Linked DNA regions of uncultured Dysgonomonas sp.. The protein of the gene in region 2 interacts with the protein of the main gene of each other region in a pairwise test. Links are inferred from orthologs where the notes say so. Each region holds a gene or a part of one and is shown on either strand. Other genes may lie near its edges.

Region 1 (7,991 bases), 1.5 Mb from region 2 along the record:
ATATAAGCTTATAAATCGTCTGGGGAAAATAGAACGGGCATTAGTCTTACTTTATCTCGATGATAAATCTTATAAAGAAATTGCCGAGATAACAGGGCTGACAGTAACCAATGTGGCTACAAAAATAAGCCGCATCAAAGACAAGCTGAGAGATATGTCGAACGACTAAAACGAATCATTATGGATTTGGATAATATAAAGAAAAAGTGGCAGGAGACCGAGATAAAGCCTACCATAGATAATGAAAAAATACAAAAGATGATTTCTAATGAAGGCCGGAGCGCATTCAATAGCCTTATTAGATATGAAAGGATAGGCATAATACTGCTTGTTTTATGCATTCCTATGATATTTGCACTTTCGCTTCGCCACACACCTGTTATTGTATTTTATTTATTTAGTGTGGTCATATTCTTGGCGTGGCAGGTTTATAAGTTCAAAAAGTTGAGAGGGATTAGTTTGTCCGAAATGAGCATCACAGAAATCTCGGGACATTTCTATTGGTATAGGAAGGCTATACTAAAAGAATTTGTAGTTGGTTTAGTTTGGATAATATTTTTCTTTATACTGTTTGGCTATTTCGAATTACTTGATGATACGGATTATTTTTACAAACATCTTACGATACTGATTATTTCAGTATTGATAGGACTGGTCTTGGCTATAGCAATATATAAAATAGTTTATTGGAATAATATAAAGAAAATGGAACTTTCTATAAGGGAAGTACAGGAGTTTGAGAAAGATAATAAATGAGGTATACAAACCGGCAACAAAGATATTTGCACCCTTTTTTGTATTGTTTTATCTATATACGGCAGATAACAGGTGCGTTTCAAGCGAGTTAGTAACAGTATATGGAAACGGTAAAAAGTTGTTACCTTTGTTACCTTTTTATAGGCTATAGTCTGATTATAAATTAAATAGGCCTTCGGTCTTAATGAATCATAAATATATTACGGATGAGAACTATTACTTCAGCCATTCTTGCAATTATACTGATTATTTCGGTATCCTTCACGGCTTCGGCACAGGCCGGAGATAAATATACAGGGGCTCTTCTCTGGAAAGTGTCGGGTAACGGCCTTAGCGAACCGTCTTATATCCTGGGTACACATCACCTTGCTCATGTGAGTTTTGTCGATAACATTCCGGGCTTGAGAGATGCGATGGCAAAAACAGAACAAACAGTAGGAGAGTTATTGTTGTCGGATGAGGCAGCGATGCAGCAAAAAGTGCAGGCTGCGGCGATAATGCCTGCCGGAGAATCTTATTCAAAGTTGCTTTCCGCCGAAGATCTTCAGGCGTTGGATGAGGGGTTGAAATCTTTAATAGGTGTAGGTATGGATCAATTCGGGCAATTCAATCCGGGAATGATTTCGATGATATATACTATTACGCTCTATACGAAACTTTATCCTGAGTTTAACCCAATGGCACATGAAGCTATCGACTCTTATGTGCAACGGATAGCAAGAGAGAATGGAAAATCGGTTTTAGGTTTGGAGTCGGTGGATGATCAGATTTATGCTTTATTCGAAGCCGAACCATTAAAAGATCAGGCGGAATCTCTGGTTTGCAGTATAAAGAATAATCATTCAGCTAAGGAGCAATTGGATAAATTGAATGCTTATTATAAAAACGGTGATTTAACAGGTATGTATAATCTGGCTTTCAATAATCCGGATGAACCCTGTAAAGTTTCACAAACTGTACAAAACGCCATAAATAAAGACCGGAATAATAAGTGGGTGGAGAAACTGCCTGCAATAATGAAAGAAAAATCGAATCTGATTGCTGTAGGAGCCTTACATCTTGCCGGTGAAGAGGGTATACTGAACCAGCTGGCGACAAAAGGTTATACAGTAGAGCCTGTGAAATAAGGTCAAACTAGATTGCGTCCTATCCAAAACAGGATAATGACAAGTAGAACTATATGTATGGCTTTCCTGCTATAAAGTGATTGTCTGATATGTGGATACTGCTCTTTACCTCCGAAATATTCCAGATATATACATGTCAGAATATAGGGAATTGCTATGATCAGTAAGGGGTTGGAACTGAATGCCTCTTTGATTTGCAGATGTAATAAATGGTGTACAGCCCGTTGTGAACCGCATCCCGGACAGTCTAATCCGGTAACGGCATAGAATGGGCATTGAGGGAAGAGGGATGATTCCTCGGGACTGAACAGATAGTAAAGAATGCCTCCGGCAATCAATAATATCACTATCCCCAGCAATCGCCGGATATATGTATATTTTCCTGCAGGTATCGTTTTGCTATCCATATGTACAGAATATTAGAGCCAGGAAAATACCGATCCTACTATTGCTCCGAATATTACAAGCAGCACATAGCAGGCAGGCAAAAATAAGATTCCGGCTAAAGCCCATTTTTTTGCATTTTCGGCAGCCTGTGTGGCGCGATCATATTCTTTGGCATAATAGAGGGATTCCACTTTGGCTGCATAAAAGATACCGACAACACTGATCGGTGAGCAACAGAATATGGATAATAGTATTGATTCCACTAACCAATTCTTAGGCATGGGGAGTATATCGTCCCATCTCCGGGTATTGTTGTCCTGCCTATAATTTGTTTGTTGATAGTTGGTTGCGGGTTGCGGGGGAGCAATGGGTTGCGATTGAGGCTTTGGCTCAGTGGCAACTGTTTCGGCGGGGCTTGGTTTTATTGCTACAGCTTCCGACTTCCTTTCTTCGGGAAGAGGTATCTTTGTATCGAACAGGAAAGATAATTCGGGTACACTTCCGGCATTTATCCAGTCGGGCATTCCCGAACGCCAAACCATTGTTTCGGGGCGGATTTTTTTTGAAGGTAAATCATTCAGGGGAAACGGCCCGCACTGCTGTTTCGATATATCATCTATATAATAATATTTTACCATAATAACTAAATCTCTGGTATTGGGTAGTAAGTAGTAAGTTTGAGTTTGGCTGTGTCTATTTAAATATTTTGTCAATGCCTACTGCTGGTGCTGCATCCGGAATATCTTCATCAGTACCTTTATCGCATACACCGTATCCAGGGGCAGGAGCGAACTGATCCGTTTGTTTGTATCCCAGTTTAGGATTGGCATAGACCTTCTTCATAAACAAGCCGAATATAGGAAGCGCCATTGCAGCACCCTGTCCGTCACTTGTGCGGTCGAAATGTATAGAACGGTCTTCTCCGCCTACCCAGCATCCGGCTGAAAGCTTAGGACTGAAGCCCATAAACCAGCCGTCGGAGTTGTTCTGTGTTGTTCCGGTTTTGCCACCCAATGGGGCGGTAATGCCATAGTTGCGTCTTACGCGACCTCCTGTTCCTCCGTCGATTACACCACGGAGCATATCCAGCATTTTTACATAGGTGCCCTCGCTGAATACTTCGTCGAGTTTGGCTGTGAAGTTTGCTACTACATTACCAGAACGGTCTTCTATATGTGTCACATAAACAGGATTAGCTCTTACTCCTTTGTTCGCAAAGGCTGAATAAGCCGCTACCATTTCGGCAACAGTAACTTCCGGTGTTCCCAGGCACATAGCAGGTACAGGATCGATATGTCCGGTAAGCCCGAATGAACGCAGGAAGCGCGCAAATGCATAAGGAGAAGTTCTGTTCATCAGGTATGCGGTTACCATATTGTCGGAGTTTTGCAATCCCCATTTTATAGTTACCATTTCTCCTATTTTGGCGCTTCTAATTCCTCTTGGCGGATGTTGGCGTCCCATTTCGTCGATCAGCACTTGCTGCTCATACTGCATTTGGTCGCAAGGGGTTACGCCCTCTTGCATTGATAATGCATACAGATATGGTTTTATCGTGGAACCGACCTGACGGCGTCCCATATTCACCATATCATATTGGAAGAAACGGTAGTCGATGCCGCCTACATATGCTTTTACATAGCCGGTATGTGTATCCATAGCCATAAATCCGGCTCGCATAAATCCTTTATGATAACGGACCGAATCCCACGGAGTCATGATAGTATCTATTTCTCCCCTCCACGAGAAGACTTTCATATCTACAGGCTTCTTAAATTCGGCTAATATCTCTTTCTCCGAAGCCCCTGCTTTCTTCATGTTCCGGTAGCGGTCGGTTTGTTTCATCGCTCTATAGAGCAATGAATCCACTTGCTTAGACACTGAGTAGGAATATGGAGCATAAGAGCGTCCTTTCTTTTCTTTATCGAAGTCGGGTTGTAACTCCTTGCTCATATGCTCGGTCATTGCTTCCTCTGCATATTGCTGCATACGGGAGTCTATAGTAGCATATATCTTAAGTCCGTCAGTTGCCAGATTGTAAGTGCTGCCATCCGGCTTTTTGTTTTTGCTGCACCAGCCATACAATGGGTTTGTCTCCCAGTTAAGCGAATCTATTGCAAACTGTTCCCGTTGCCATGACGCATAATTCGATCTGTCGGGCTTTTTGGCATTTAGCGTCAGGCGCAGATATTCCCTGAAATAAGGGGCTAATCCATCTTTATGGTCTACTCGTCTGAAATCCAGTTTGAGAGGAATTAGTTTTAATGAATCATATTGTTGTTGCGTAATGTAGTCGTTCTTACGCATCTGGTCCAATACCACATCTCTCCGGCCTTTGGTCCGCTCGGGTTGCCTTTTCGGATTGAAGTAAGACGGATTTTTACACATACCGATGAGGGTAGCTGCCTCTTCTATTGTCAGATTTTTCGGTGTTTTGTTGAAATAAACCTGTGCTGCCGATTGTATTCCTACAGCATTGTTTAGGAAGTCGAACTGATTGAGATAAAGGTTTATAATCTCGTCTTTTGTATAATAACGTTCGAGCTTTGCTGCAATTACCCACTCGATAGGTTTGCGTAGAAATACACGTACCATCCAGTTTTCCGCCGGAGGAGAGTATAGTTGTTTTGCTAACTGTTGTGTGATGGTACTACCTCCACCTCCGCTCGATTGCTGTAGAATAACTGTCTTTACTACGGCACGGGTTAGTGCATAGGCATCGATTCCCGAGTGCGAATAAAACCGTGCATCTTCGGTGGCAACAAGAGCCTGCACCAGATATGGAGAAAGGTCACTATAATTAGAATAAATACGGTTGTTTTTAGCTTGCGAATATGTCCCCAACAATACGGCGTCGGAAGAATATATCTGGGAAGCATATTTGTCTATGGGGTTCTCTAGTTCTTCCACATCGGGCATATAACCGACAATGCCTGTAGCAATACAGGTAAACAGGATGATAATCAGCGCAATGATGCAGCCGAAAGCTACCCATAGTTTTTTAACTATTTGTTGAGGTGTGTATTTGCCAAGAAACATCTTTTTCTTCGATTTCGCTTTCTTATCCATATAGTGAGTCTAGGTCTAATCAGTTTGCAAATTTAAGTAAAACGTTTTTAATATTGGAGATAAAAATCCTTAAATGGTTAAATATAGTAATTAGTAAACAGTTAGCAGCAAACAGTAAACAATAAACAGTCATCAGTTAACAACTTGTATCTCGTATCTTGTCTACTTGTACCTTTCTTCAAAAGGTAACAAACGTAACAGTTTCTTTAGCCTTCGAGCCCTTTGTGCCTCCCGTCGTGTACTTAGTGGTTAAATCTCTTTACCACAAGGGGCACAAAGATTTACACAAAGAACACTTTTTTCAGTAAACAGTTAGCAGTAAACAGTCAACAATTAGAACTCCTTTATACTTATTACTTAAAACTTTCTGCTTATCCCAATGTTTCAAAGAGCTATCAGCTAACAGCTATTGGCTCTTATTATATAGATAAAATTATATAAATAAAGTAACACTTGATTTTTAGTACTATACCGGATCTACATCGTAGTGCAGGAGAATGGCTTTAAACTCTGTATTTGCGAATACAGCCGATTGGTGAAAGAGAATAGATTCCCTTACTTTCTGTATAGATGCATTATTCTCAATTTTTAGAAGAATGTTTCGGATATATAAGGACTGAATGCGTGATACGGGTGGTTTACTAGGACCTAATATCCGTTCACCAAAGGATTGTCTTAATGCTTGTGCCAGTTGTGTGGCGGCATTTTCTGTCAGCCTTTCGTCCCGTCCTCTTATGACAATGGATATCAGCCTGAAAAAAGGAGGATAACGAAACAATTTCCGTTCCTCTGTCTGTGCCAGATAGAATGATTCGTAGTCATTGTGCTTTACAAAGTTGATAATGGGATGGGATGGATGCGCTGTTTGCAGTAAGACGAGTCCTTGCTTATTCTTACGCCCCGCGCGTCCACTGACCTGAGTAATGAGTTGGAAAGCTTTTTCATAAGCGCGGAAATCCGGATAATTTAGCAGGTTGTCGGCATTCAGTATCCCAACAATAGACACATTGCCGAAATCCAGCCCTTTCGATACCATTTGTGTACCAATCAGGATATTTGTCCTGTTATCTTCGAGTCGGGAAATAATATGTTCGTAGGACTTTTTCCCCCGTGTCGTATCCAAATCCATACGTGCAACAGCCGCTTCCGGAAAAAGAGTGTTCACTTCCTCTTCAATACGTTCCGTACCATAACCCAGAAATTCAAGTGTCGGAGTTTTACATTCCTCGCAAACATCCGGGACCCGGTATGTAGACCCGCAATAGTGACAGACAAGCATTCGCTGTCCCTTGTGGTAAGTAAGGCTTACATCGCAATGGGAGCAACGCGGCGTCCATGAACAGTTTTTGCATTCAAGTAAAGAAGCGAAGCCGCGCCTGTTCTGGAATAGTATGATCTGCTCTTTCTTCTCCAAAGCTTCCTTTATTTTGTCTATCAGAGGAGGGGATAGAACTGATTTCATCTGCTTCTTGCGTCTCAGTTCCTTGGTGTTGATAACAGCTATCTGAGGGAGTTCGATATTCTCATGCCTTTTGGTGAGCCTTACCAGGCCATACCTTCCCGAAAGGGCATTGTAATATGTCTCTATGGAAGGGGTGGCGGTACCCAGTAATACTTTGGCGCTATATATATTTGCCAATACAATGGCGGCATTGCGGGCATGGTAACGCGGAGCAGGGTCTTGCTGCTTGTAAGAGCCTTCGTGTTCTTCGTCTACAATGATAAGTCCGAGATTGGTGAACGGTAGGAATATGGCAGAACGTGCACCCAGTATGACCTGCGTTTCCCCGTCTTTCAGCAGCCTGTTCCATGTCTCGGCCCGTTCGTTGTCGTTGAACCGGGAGTGATAGACGGCCAGTTTATTACCGAATACGGTTTTCAGGCGGTTAGTGATCTGCGTTGTCAGCGCTATTTCGGGTAACAGGTATAATACCTGTTTGCCTTTACTTATAGCATCTCTGATAAGCCGGATATATATTTCGGTCTTACCACTGGAGGTTACTCCGTAAAGTAAGGTGGTGTCTTGTTCTTTGAATAACTTTGTGATTTTCACATAGGCCTGCTGCTGATGGCTGTTCAGCTCATATGCGGACTCGATGTCGGTCTCTCCATAATCGAAGCGGCTGATTTCGATATCATACACTTCAAGTATTTTCTTCTTTGCCAACTCGGATAATACGGCGGGTGATGCGTCGGTATCTTCCAATAGTTGCTTCTTTGTGATAATCGGGTTGTTTTCCTTCAGATGAAGAAATGCTGTCAATAGATGCTGTTGTTTCTTTGCTCTTCCCAGTTCGTTGAGTACATCATTGAGTTCTTCATCGGTATATGACCTAGTTAGCCTTACTGCTGAAAGAGTTTTTGCAGAATAAGCATTTCGGATGTTCTCATTTATATATGCCGCTCCTTTATCTGTGAGAGATTTGATGGCGGGAATAGCGTTTGCCAAACCGGCCTGCTTTTCTATTTCGGCAATTGTGGATGCCTTTTCCGGCGACAGTAAGTAGAAGACCTTTTGCTCATTTGGGGTCAAAGGTTCTGTTGCTTCAAAGTCCGGATTAAGAAAGACATGAGTCTCACTTTCCAGCTTCAGCGCTGATGGTAGGGCTGCACGGTACACATCACCTAGCGAACACATATAATAAAATGAAA
Region 2 (7,966 bases):
TAAAGAGATAGTTCAAAAGGCTATGGAGGATGTCTGCATCGTACATAAAGCAGATGTATATGTCGCCGAATTATCGGATGGCGAACGGCAAAAGGCTATGATAGCCAAAGCGTTGGCGCAACAATGTCCAGTTGTGTTATTAGATGAACCTACTGCGTTTCTGGATATCGAGAGCCGGATAGAAGTAATGAATCTCCTTCACAACCTGACTATGAATCAGGATAAAACAATATTACTTTCTACACACGACATAGATCTGGCCTTGCTCCTCGCCGACCGTTTGTGGTTATTGTCCCGGGAGAAGGGCTTGACAGGCGGGGTAACAGAAGATGTCGTGTTATCCGGTACAATGGATAACTTCTTTAAGGGTGATAACATTCTTTTTGATAAGAATTCGGGAAATTTTCTACCGAACAGAGAAAGTCGCAAAAAGGTGCACTTGCAGGCAGAAGGCTATTTATATCACTGGACCCAAAATATGCTGGAAAGACATGGTTTTGGTGTAGGTAATGAAGAAAGTAGCACCTTATTTTCAATAATAGTTGATTCGGCTGTCTCCATCCGGGTAGTAAGGAAAGATGAAACCGGTCAAAAGCTGCATAATTATGAGGAGCTTTCGAATTATCTATCCGTATTACAGTTGTAATTAGCTTATCTTCGTTTTCTTGCCATATCGATGCGCAGGAAGATAAACAGAAGAATGGTAAATCCCCAAAGGGAAGAGCCCCCATAGCTGAAGAATGGTAAAGGAATACCAATTACGGGAGTTAGTCCGATAACCATCCCGATATTGATTGCCAGATGGAAAAGAAAGATGCAGGCTACACAATAACCGTAGACTCGTCCGAATGTATTCTTTTGTCTTTCAGCTAGATATATTAACCTGGTAATCAGAGCTAAGAATAAGAGCAAGACTAGCACAGAGCCCACAAAACCTTGTTCTTCGCCTACAGTACAGAATATGAAGTCGGTATCTTGTTCCGGGACGTATTTCAGTTTGGTTTGGGTTCCATTAAGGTATCCCTTACCCAACACTCCACCCGAACCTATTGCGATCTTTGACTGATTGACATTATACCCCGCACCCATCAGGTCGTCTTCCATACCGAGGGTAACCTTGATACGCATCTGTTGGTGAGGTTGCATTATATCGGTGAAAAGATAGTCGACCGAACTTACGAATAACAAGCTGCCAAAGGCAAATACGGCTGTAAGCAGATAGACTTTCGACCAATGCTTCTTTGCCAGATACAGCAGATAGCCAACCAGAATGGCTAGAGCAGTCAGAGCAACTATACCAAAGTCGATAGGAACCCCGATTAATGAAAGTAAGTATGGGATGCCGAATACGGCTGCTGCTCCAAGGAATATATTACGGGCGGTTATACCGTCTTTGCGATAGCTCATAACCAATACGGCACTGATGAGAATGACTAATATGATAGCTATAAACTCTCCTGTAGAGATAATTCCCATATCAGTTTCGGAATATTTAAGTCCTACAACAAAAAGCACTACAGCGGAAACTCCCACGAAAAGGATAATCCCCGGTAGTCCCTCTCTGTAGAGCATCAGTATAAATGCGGTATATACAAGAGCAGAACCGGTCTCCTTCTGCAACATAATCAGAGCCATAGGTACCAAAATCATCACGGCTATTATAGCCAGATTCTTAGGTGTAAGCAACTTGAAATTATAGGAATTGAGAAACCGAGCCAAAGCCAGTGCTACAGCGAACTTAGCGAACTCGGCGGGTTGGATCTGTATCGAATTAGTTATCTTAAGCCACGATCGCGACCCTCTGATATCCGTTGCCAGAAAGACCGTTGCCAGTAAAAGGAGTATGAAAGCAGCATATATATAATAAGCAAGTATATCATAGAGGTTACTATCCAGCTTTAAGATGATGAAACCCAGAATAATGGATGTCCCCATCCAGATCAGCTGCATGCCTGCTCTTCCGGATAAGTCGAACATACTGGTCGCATTTTCATACTGATAGCTGGCACCATATATACTGAACCATCCACCTAGTATTAATATGATATACAAGGCTATGGTAAACCAATCGAGGCTCTTCTTTATATTTTCATCTTCTCTCTGATACATCTCAAGTGTATGGTCGGTCTATAGTTATCAATTATCGCTTTCCAGAGTAAATGGTTTCACTTCTTCTTTCTCTACATCATTGCTAGCTGGTGTAGGCTGAGAAAACTCCATTGTCCGTTTGTTGGTACGGTTCCAGTTGAAGAATGTTTGAGGAAGTATTGTTGTATTCACAATCCGGTCTTCGATATACTTATCACTGGCGGGTACTTCTCCTTTCAGATACTTTTGCATCATCAGTCTACCTACAGGAACTCCGAATGTGGCTCCAAATCCTGCATTTTCAACAATCACAAATATGGCCACTTTTGGATTATCTTTAGGTGCAAACCCCATGAATATGGAGTGGTCTTTACCATGAGGGTTTTCAGCTGTACCTGTCTTACCGCACACTTCAATTTCCGGTAGCAGGTTTGCTCCACGGCATGTACCTCCGGTCACTGCGCGAGCCATACCTTCTACTATAGATTGGTAATGCTCTTTCTTTATTCCGGTTTCCCGTTTGTGTGTATAAAGACTATCGAGCGGAGTGTCCTGTATGTTCTTTACTACATGTGGTACTATGTAATGGCCTCTGTTTGCAATAGTTGCGGCTAAATTAGCTACCTGCAACGGAGTTGCGGTGACTTCTCCTTGCCCGATTGCTATAGATATGATAGTGGAAGCATTCCAGCTATTCTTATATGCTCTGTTGTAGAAATTGCTGTTAGGAATAAAGCCTCTCTTTTCGGAAGGTAGGTCTACTCCTAGCGGATAGCCAAATCCCATATCTACCATATGGTCTTTCCATACTTCAAATGCTTCCGGTGTGCTCTTATATTTCTTTCTGTTGCCGAGCATTGCAGATAATCCATAACAGAAGTATGAATTGCAGGATGTTGCAATGGCCGGAATCAAAGCTAAAGGAGAGCCATGCGGATGGCATTTAGGCCTGCCTCCCAATGGTGGATATCCTCCGGCACAGGAGTACATGGTATTCTCTGTGATAATATCTTCTTGCAGGAATACTAATCCCTGTGTAGTCTTGAATGTGGATCCGGGAGGATACATACCTTGTATCGGTCTGTTCAGAAGAGGTTTCAGCGGATTATTCTCCAGTTCAAGATAATTCTTTTTGAAATCGCGTCCACCAAGCAGCATGGACGGATCATAGGTAGGGGATGTTACCAAACATAGAACTTCACCGGTTTCAGGTTCTATCATGACAATACTTCCAACCTTATTCTGCATCAGATATTCGCCATATGCCTGCAAGTCAATATCAATGGATAGGGTTAAATCTTTCCCTGAAATTGGCGCTATATCATTCTTACCGTTTTCATATTTACCTTGTATGCGCCCATGTGCATCCCGAAGTAGTATTTCCACACCCTTCTCGCCCCTCAGATACTTTTCGTAAGATGATTCTAGTCCGGATTTTCCGCCATAATCACCCCTGACATAGTAATTATCGTTTTCCATTTGAGTCTTGCTGACTTCTGCTACATAGCCTAACAACAAGCCTGCGTTATGGTAGTTATATTGCCTTAGAGTTCTCTTTTGTATGAAAAATCCAGGGAACTTATACAATTTTTCCTGAAGGATTCCGCTTTCCTGTGTGGTAAGCTGGGTCATAAAAGTCTGCTGGGTATAGGTTGAATAACCCGGATTCTGCCTGCGGTCTTTTACATCGGCCAAACGCTTATCGAACTGTTCGCGGGTGATATCAAGAGCTTTACATAAATCGAGTGTATCAAAAGGCTGTACTTCGCGGGGAATGTATACAAGATCGTATGTAGGCTGGTTAAAAACAAGAAGTTTATCGTTCCTGTCCGATATTTTTCCGCGCGAGGGGTATAGTGTTCTATTAAAGAATGCATTTCCATCGGCAGAACTTTTGTATTCACTCTTGACTATCTGCAGATTGAATAATTGAACTATATATATAAGTACTATGCTGCAGGCTATTCCGCCTAAAACATATTTTCGTTTAGTGAGGTCTAAGTTGATTTTTGCCATGAACTCTTTTGCTTTAACGAAAATCCTTCAAATGCAAAAATAAGGATAGTTGTGAGTACTGTAGATAGTAGTATCCTTATTAAGACAAGTTTTATATTGAAATATGAGAATGACTCTATTGAGATCAATACTACATGGTGTATAAGGGTCAAAAAGAATGCAAATTTCATATATGCGGCCCCTAATAGTCTCAGTCCGGGTGTTTGTTCATCATAATCGTCTATCATAAAGAATAATCCTTGTACAGGGCGACAGAGGAAACCAATAAGCGTAGTAGCTGCAGCATTTATACCCGGCGTATTACAAAAGATATCAATAATGAAGCCAAGCATAAATCCCAATAACGTGGATAAATTTCTATTGAATCCGACCGGCAACTTTAGTATAAAGTAGATATATGCAAAAGGTACAGCATAACTTAGAAAAGAAATCCTGTTAAGTACCAATACCTGTAATAATACAAGCAGTACAAACATCAAAGCATATTTTAGGACACTACTTTTTAACATTCTTGGTTTTAATCTTATTCTCCAGTTCTTTTATTTCCTCATTGGTATTATTAATGAGAAGAACATTTTTGAGGGAGCCAAAATCTGTAGATAACTTCACTTTCAAACTGTTGAAATTATCATCTGTCTCACTCTTGTATTCTTCTATTGTGCCTACCATTATTCCTTCGGGAAAGAAGTCTGAAAAGCCGGTTGTTACAATCGTATCACCTATCTGTACATCCTCATATTTGGGATATTCGGTAAGCATTGCATAACGAGGGTCTCCTCCTTCCCAGATAAGTATGCCTGCAGCATTCGAATTCAATATCTTACAACTGAATCGACTATGTGGATTCAATACCGGCTGCACTATACCATAATTGGCACTGGCATCAATAACAACACCGACTATTCCCTGTTGAGAAACAACACCCATATCGGCGCGTACACCATTATTCTTACCTTTGTTGATAATCATATAGTTATCCACAAGAGAGATACTGTTTTTTTCTACCCGGGCAATAACGAAATGCGGCTCAACTCTTCGTCCTAACGAATCGCGAAGGAAAGCTTCTGTTTTCAACGAATCGGCTTCTATTGTGAATATATAATCTTTCAGTTCGTTTATTTCAGCTTGTAGTTCAGCACTTTTTTGTAGAAGCTGCTGGTTTTCTGTTCTTAATCCAAAATAGGAAGAGATACTTCCTGATATAGCATAAACTCTTCCCGTTATTTCATTGGAAGAGTTTAAGTATACACTTTTCTGGTACGAATTTCCGCTAAAAACGAAATAGAAACAGATTATTTCAAGTAAAATGAAAACAAACCAGGAACTATTCTTTAATAAAAAGTTTATCAGGTTGCGCATAATCTGTTCTTATCTATTATAAATCAGTTAGGTATAAGAAATAATCCTGAATACCTTACCGCATCAAGAAATTGAATTTCTCAATATTTTTCAGGGCAATTCCTGTTCCTTTAGCCACTGCGTGAAGCGGATCTTCGGCAACGTAGAACTGTATGCCTATTCTGTCTGAAAAACGCTTGCTGAGACCTCTTAGTAAAGCGCCTCCTCCTGTCAGATAAATACCATTGCGAACAATATCAGCATATAATTCGGGAGGTGTTTGTTCCAAAGCACTCAGAATAGCTGAATCCATTTTGGATAAAGATTTATCGAGACAATGAGCCATTTCTTGATATGATACAGGAATATCCATCGGCAATGATGTCATTCTGTTTGGTCCGTGTACGATGAAATCTTCCGGAACTTCCTCATCCGGTAGCTCTGTTAAAGCTGCACCAACAGCTATCTTTATATTTTCTGCTGTACGCTCCCCTACTTTGATATTGTGTTGGCGTCCCATATATTCCTGAATATCTTCAGTAAGGTCGTCGCCTGCAATTTTTATCGATTTATTAGATACGATACCACCTAAGGAAATGACAGCGATTTCTGTTGTACCACCGCCTATATCTACGATCATGTTTCCTTCCGGCGCTTCTACATCGATACCGATACCCAGAGCCGCAGCCATTGGTTCGTATATCATATACACATCGCGTCCTCCTGCATGTTCTGCAGAGTCGCGGATAGCGCGGGTCTCCACTTCGGTACTTCCCGAAGGGATACAAATAACAATGCGTAACGACGGAGAGAAAAGACGACTCTTATTGTTGAACATCTTTATCAATCCGCGAATCATCTGTTCGGCAGCCGTAAAATCTGCAATTACACCATCTTTCAATGGTCTTACAGTACGGATGTCTTCATGGGTTTTACCGTGCATCTGTCTGGCCTGTTCCCCTACAGCAATAACTTTCCCTGTTTTGCGTTCCAGTGCTATTACTGAGGGCTGGTCTACAACAATTCTGCCATTATGTATTATGATAGTATTGGCCGTGCCAAGATCCATCGCTATTTCTTGCGTGAAAGAGAATAATCCCATATTTGAGCTTGTTTATATTTGCTTACTAACCAGTTAATTATTAATGTTTAAAGTGACGTATACCAGTCATTACCATCGAAATATTGTGTTCGTTACAATATTCAACCGATAAATTATCTTTCACCGATCCTCCCGGTTGTACTACAGCTGTGATGCCTACATTGCCTGCTATTTCCACACAGTCGGGAAACGGAAAGAATGCATCGGATGCCATAACAGAACCATCGAGATTAAAGCCAAAAGAATTGGCCTTCTCTATCGCTTGTTTCAATGCATCCACACGCGAAGTCTGTCCGGTACCTCCGGCACACAGTTGTTTATTTTTAACCAAAATGATGGCATTCGATTTAGTATGCTTCACTAATTTGTTGGCAAACAGCAAGTCTTCAAGTTCTGTACCTTGCAGAGGTCTGTTTGTTACTAACTTTAAATCGTCTGCTGTTTGTATACTTAAATCTTTATCTTGTACTAAAACACCATTCAAGAGCGAACGGAATTGTTTATTTCCGGTCAATCCTTGTTTCTGCACTAAGATAATGCGATTTTTCTTTTGTTCCAAAATTTCAAGTGCATCCTTATCATATTCGGGTGCAATTACTATTTCAAAGAAGATATTATTGATTTCCTCTGCTGCTGTTTTATCTATTTTCCGGTTACTGACGATGATACCACCGAAAGCTGAAACCGGATCTCCGGCCAAAGCATCTTTCCATGCTTCTACTACGGTAGGACGTGACGCTATACCACAGGCATTGTTATGCTTCAATATTGCGACCGTTGTTTCGTCGAATTCGCTGATAAGGCTTATAGCAGATTCTATATCCAACAAATTGTTGTATGATATTTCCCGGCCATGTAATTGATCGAACATAGCATTGAAGTCTCCATAGAATGTACCCTTCTGATGTGGATTTTCTCCATAACGAAGATGCATGGCGTTATCTTCTGCATAACGGAACGTAGTTCCTTCATTATTGTCCATATAATTGAATATGGCAGTATCATAAGAAGAAGATACCGAAAAGGCTTCTTTAGCAAAGAATTTTCGATCTGTAATATCCGATTTCCCAGCCTTCTCTTCAAGCAGGCTCATCAACGGTTGATATTGTTGTTTTGAAGCAACGATAATTACATCTTTGAAATTTTTTGCCGCAGCACGAATGAGGGAGATCCCACCTATATCTATTTTTTCTATAATATCTTGTTCACTGGCACCTGAAGCGACTGTATCTTCGAAAGGATACAGATCTACGATAACCAGATCAATTTCTTGTATATCGTATGCTTTCACTTGTTTCATATCTTCAGGTAGTTCCCTGCGACAGAGGATACCACCAAATATCTTCGGATGTAATGTTTTTACCCGTCCACCCAAAATAGAAGTATAACCCGTTACATCTTCCACCGCATCGCATGGTAAGC

The links. Proteins that work in one complex are often made in the same cells at the same time.
Region 1: the proteins of mrdA (region 2) and QZL88_RS07400 interact in binary tests that used the Escherichia coli proteins (3 or more experiments, as listed by UniProt). The link is inferred for uncultured Dysgonomonas sp. from one-to-one orthologs.

The regions. Positions count from the first base shown.
Region 1 is NZ_LT599032.1:1,693,201-1,701,191, reverse strand. Bases 2,652-5,669 are described here. They hold QZL88_RS07400 (transglycosylase domain-containing protein), read right to left. Parts: upstream 5,340-5,669; coding sequence 2,964-5,339; downstream 2,652-2,963. Other genes in these bases: QZL88_RS07405 (CD225/dispanin family protein), read right to left, coding at 2,652-2,908. Also shown: QZL88_RS07425 (sigma-70 family RNA polymerase sigma factor), read left to right, coding at 1-169; QZL88_RS07420 (hypothetical protein), read left to right, coding at 181-756; QZL88_RS07415 (TraB/GumN family protein), read left to right, coding at 963-1,883; QZL88_RS07410 (DUF2752 domain-containing protein), read right to left, coding at 1,886-2,290; more of QZL88_RS07405, read right to left, coding at 2,303-2,651; priA (primosomal protein N'), read right to left, coding at 5,806-7,991. UniProt on the Escherichia coli protein: Cell wall formation. Synthesis of cross-linked peptidoglycan from the lipid intermediates.
Region 2 is NZ_LT599032.1:145,607-153,572, reverse strand. Bases 1,621-4,613 are described here. They hold mrdA (penicillin-binding protein 2), read right to left. Parts: upstream 4,105-4,613; coding sequence 2,137-4,104; downstream 1,621-2,136. Other genes in these bases: mreC (rod shape-determining protein MreC), read right to left, coding at 4,600-4,613; mreD (rod shape-determining protein MreD), read right to left, coding at 4,086-4,580; rodA (rod shape-determining protein RodA), read right to left, coding at 1,621-2,109. Also shown: QZL88_RS00650 (ABC transporter ATP-binding protein), read left to right, coding at 1-646; more of rodA, read right to left, coding at 652-1,620; more of mreC, read right to left, coding at 4,614-5,463; QZL88_RS00625 (rod shape-determining protein), read right to left, coding at 5,519-6,544; purH (bifunctional phosphoribosylaminoimidazolecarboxamide formyltransferase/IMP cyclohydrolase), read right to left, coding at 6,585-7,966. UniProt on the Escherichia coli protein: Catalyzes cross-linking of the peptidoglycan cell wall. Responsible for the determination of the rod shape of the cell. Is probably required for lateral peptidoglycan synthesis and maintenance of the correct diameter during lateral and centripetal growth.